2 regions of the Pseudokineococcus sp. 1T1Z-3 genome follow, and region 2 is predicted to be linked to the other one. Evidence: predicted binding sites of a transcription regulator. Region 2 holds the regulator's gene; the other holds the start of a gene.
What was found. Region 2 encodes LexA, which represses DNA repair genes until DNA is damaged. Its sites were predicted from a motif close to TCGAACANNTGTTCGA; they were not measured.

Region 1: the regulator LexA is predicted to act here: its motif matches at 1,064-1,079, upstream of WDV86_RS10350 (DUF6504 family protein).

What each region holds. Positions count from the first base shown of each region.
Region 1 is NZ_JBBHZF010000024.1:70,626-72,817, reverse strand. It holds gene WDV86_RS10360 (PHP domain-containing protein) at 1-76, opposite strand, end outside; gene WDV86_RS10355 (SAV_6107 family HEPN domain-containing protein) at 73-492, opposite strand; gene WDV86_RS10350 (DUF6504 family protein) at 581-1,021, opposite strand; gene WDV86_RS10345 (YbaK/EbsC family protein) at 1,224-1,964, shown strand; gene WDV86_RS10340 (hypothetical protein) at 2,039-2,192, opposite strand, start outside.
Region 2 is NZ_JBBHZF010000026.1:338,291-340,482, reverse strand. It holds gene WDV86_RS13695 (LysM peptidoglycan-binding domain-containing protein) at 1-467, opposite strand, end outside; gene lexA (transcriptional repressor LexA) at 886-1,659, shown strand; gene WDV86_RS13685 (UdgX family uracil-DNA binding protein) at 1,676-2,192, opposite strand, start outside.

The sequences.
Region 1 (2,192 bases), on a different contig from region 2:
AGGCGCCGTGGCGCAAGGAGTAGCCCGACGCCACGTGCAGGTGCGGGAAGGCCACTCCTCCGGACGGGGTGCTCACCGGCGTCCGGCGAGCACGGCAGGAGCGGCCGGCTCGGGTCGGGGCAGCCCGAGCAGCGCCGCGACGACGCCGGTGAAGGTCTCGGCGTCGCGCAGGAGGTCGTCGGCGTCGCGGGCCGTGACGACGCCGGCCCGCCCGGCCTCGACGGCGGCGCGGCGCGGGGCGCTGGCGGCGAAGAGGGACGCCCACTCGGCGAGCTCGGGTGCCACCCGGGGCACGACGTCCCAGACGCCGAGGGCCGCACCACGCCGCGGCCGCCCCCGCACGGCCAGGACGGCGGCGGCGCTGCGCAGCGCCGAGAGGTGGGCGGCGACGTACCGCTGCCCGACGGACGGTGCCGTGCGCGCGGCGTCGAGGCCCTGGCGGGCGCGGACCAGCAGGTCGACCGCCGCAGCCGCGGGCGCGCCGGCGAGCACGGGCCCCGCCCCGCTCGACCCTGCCCCGCTCGACCCTGCCTCTCTCCTGGAGCGTCCTGCTCTGCTCGTCGACCGGGTCGTCGCCACCTCAGTCGTCGACACGGCGCAGGCTCCAGCCGCCGGGCCGGGCCGGGTCCTCCCGGCACAGCTCGTAGACGCCGCTGGCGGCGGACCGGCCGGTGCTGGCCTCCACCCGCCAGACCACACGGTCCAGCGACGGCGACCGCTGCGGCCCGCGCCCGGACTGGCCGCCGTCGGACGTCTCCGCCGCCCCGGCTGCCGCCGCCCCGACGGCGGCGAGCGCCCGGGACGGGTCCGCAGGAGAGGGGTCGGCAGGAGAGGGGTCTGGGGCGCGCTGGGGGTCCTGCTCCCACCACGCCCGGCGCTCGAACCAGCGCCCCAGGACGGCGCGGACGACGTGCAGCCGCCCGTGCCAGAGGAAGGCGTCGGGCTGCTCCTCACCGGCGTGGGCGGGCGCCTGCGCCGCGGCGGTCCGGACGGCCACCGCGTCGTCGTAGGTGCGTGCCACTCTGTGCCTCCTCCACCCCGCACGTGGCGGACCTCCCGTGGGTCGAACACCAGTTCGACCGCAGGCCCAGTGAAGCCTTCACGACGACGCCCGTCAAGAGGAGACCGCGCCCGGCCTACCGGCACCTCGGCCCGGCGGCGCCTCGGCGCGCCGTGCCCGAGATCCGCGGGCCGCCGGTCGGCGGCGGACCTAACCTCCGGGCATGGTCACGGCCGCCGGCGGGCTCCCGGGGACGCCCAGTCACGTCGAGGGTCATGTCGAGGGTCATGCCGAGGGCCTCGCCGATGGCCTCGCCGAGGGTCTCGACGACGAGGTCGTCGCCGGCGCGCAGGCCGACCCCGTCGTCACCCGCGTGCGCCAGGCCCTCGCCGACGTAGGCGCCGAGGCGGACGTCGTCGTCCTCGACCACGCCCCCCGCTCGCTCGAGGACCTGGCCGCCGAGGTCGGCGCCCCCGCCGGCGCGCTGGTGCGCTGCACGCTCCTGCTCGTGGCGGAGGACCCCTGCGCCGAGGTCCACCACGGCGAGCATCCCGCCCTGCCCCTCGCCCCCACCCCCCAGCCAGAGGCCGAGGGCGACCTCCGGGACGACGCCGGAGCCGGGCCGACGACCCGGCCGGTGCGCGCCGTCATGGTGCTGGCCCCCGCCGAGAGCCCGGTCCGGGCCGCCGACGTGGCCGAGGCGGCCGCCGGGCTCGGCGCGGTCGTCGTCCGCCCGGCACCTGGCGACGTCGTCCGCGACCTCACCGGCACCGACCCGGACGAGACGCCTCCCGTGGGCACCGCCGCCGACGGACGCCTCGTCGTCGAGGCCGTCCTCGTCGACACCACGCTCGGCGCCCACGAGCGGCTGTGGACCCCGGCCGGACGGGCGGGCACGGTGCTGACGCTGGGCCACGACGAGCTGCTCCGGATCACCCTGGGGCACCCGGTCGAGCGGGCCTGAGCCCGCGGCGGGTCCCACCGCCAGCCACGAGGACGGCCACCGGCGCGACGGTCGACGAGGCGGCGGCCGAGAGGTCAGCCCCGAGGTCGGCCCGGTGGCGTCTGCGGCCCGCTTCCCTGCCGCGGGAGGTCCGCTGCCCTCGTCCGGGCACCCGGCCACCGGAGCAGGGCGCCGACTCCCAGGGCTACGAGCGCGGCCACCCCGACGCCGAGCACGAGGAGCCCGACG
Region 2 (2,192 bases):
TCCCGGACGTCCTCCCCCGGCGCGGCCAGCCCGGCTGCGATCGCCCACAAGGTGTCCCCCGCCTCGACGACGACGGCACCGGCCGAGGTGCCCGCCGCGGGGACGGCCACCGACGAGGCCGGCACCGTGGCCGCGAGCTGCGCGCCCCGGCTCGCGCCGAGCGCCGTCGCCGTGACGAGGAGCAGGACGGCCGCCGCGGCGACGAGACGCCCTCGCGACGTCAGGCGCAGGGGAGCCTCAGCGCTGGCCGGGCGCGGCGTCACGCACCTCGGCACCACCCCGTCGCCCGGGACGGCGGGCGCAGGGCTGGTACCCGGCACAGGTGCAGGCGCTGGCACGAGCACAGGCGGCCCCGCCGGCACGGGAGGGGGCGCGAGGGCGACGGCGAGGCGACGGCGCGGCACGGCGCCGCCGCGGCGGGTGCGGGGGACGGGGAAGGTGTCGAGCGGCAGGGCGATGGTGCTCATGGGACCTCCTGGTCGAGGCCGCCGGGCTCAGACCCGGCGGGCGTGCACGGTCGAGGGCGGGGCGCCCGTCCGCGAGGCTCCGCGTCGAACGCGCATTCGATAGAACGTCTGTGCGATGTGTACCAGCCACGGCGGCGGCCGTCCAGGGGTGGCCCCGCGGCCAGCCCCGCGCCTGCCTCTTCTGACCTCGTCCGCCGTCACCAGCCGGACCTCACCACCGACCACCGACAGCGCCAGCACCACCGGGCGGCTCCACCGGTCACCACCGGCAGCACCGTCCACCGGCACCGCGCCCGGCCCCGCAGGAGAGCCGCGACACGCTCGAACAGATGTTTGGCATCGCCCCTGGCGATCTCTACCGTGGGCCCCGCACGGCGGCGCACGAGGCGCCGGCCGGGCACCGAGCTCAGGAGGCGACGTGGCGCGGCGCACGAGGCAGGGCGGGACCGACGCGGGGCCTCCGCAGGACGGCACGGGGACGGAGGGCGGCCAGGTGGTGGAGCTGCCCGAGACGCCGGCGGCGCGGGACGGGCTGACGGCGCGCCAGCGCAAGGTGCTGGAGTGCATCAGCGACTCGGTGAGCCGGCGCGGGTACCCGCCGAGCATGCGGGAGATCGGCGAGGCCGTCGGTCTCACAAGCCCCTCGAGCGTCTCCCACCAGCTGAGCGCCCTGCAGCGCAAGGGCTACCTGCGCCGAGACCCCAGGCGTCCCCGCGCCATCGAGGTCGTCGCGCCGGGCCTCCCGCCGGTCGAGGCCGACGAGGCGTCGCTGCTCGCCCCGCACGCCGACGAGACCGGCTCGGGGGACCAGCGGCCCGCGGCGACGTACGTCCCCGTCGTCGGGCGCATCGCGGCGGGTGGCCCCGTGCTGGCCGAGCAGGCCGTCGAGGACGTCTTCCCCCTCCCCCGCCAGCTCGTCGGCGACGGGCAGCTCTTCCTCCTGCGCGTGACCGGCGAGTCGATGGTCGACGCGGCGATCTGCGACGGCGACTGGGTCGTCGTGCGTCAGCAGCCGGTGGCCGAGAACGGCGAGGTCGTCGCCGCGATGATCGACGGCGAGGCCACCGTCAAGGTGTTCCAGCGGCGGGACGGGCACGTGCGGCTGCTGCCGCGCAACCCCGCCTTCGAGCCGATCCCGGGCGACGAGGCGACCGTCCTCGGCCGGGTCGTGGCCGTGCTGCGGAGCGTCTGAGGCCCGGCGCCAGGCCTCAGGTCTCCGCGGCGCCGTCGCCCAGCGCCGAGGCGGCGACCCGCAGGTCCGCGACGAGGCCGGCGCGCGCCTGCTCGCGCTCCGGGGCCGGGGTCCGCAGCACGGCCGAGGGGTGGATGGTCGCGACGAAGCGCTTGGTGCCTCGGGAGGTCTCGCGCTCCAGGACGACGCCGCGCTCGCGCGTCACGCGGAAGGACGGCCCCAGCAGGGCCTTGGCCGCCGTGGCACCGAGCACGACGACGACGTCGGGGTCCACGGCCACGAGCTCGGCGGCCAGCCACGGCTTGCAGGCCGTGACGTGGCCCGCGTCGGGGGTGGCGTGGATCCGGCGGTTACCGGGTGCGCTCTGGCTGAAGCGGAAGTGCTTGACGGCGTTCGTGACGTAGACGTCCTCGCGGGCCAGGCCCGCCTCGGCGACGGCCTCCTGCAGCAGCCGGCCGGCCGGCCCCACGAAGGGGATGCCGCGCTGGTCCTCGACGTCGCCCGGCTGCTCGCCGACGAGCGCGACCCGCCCG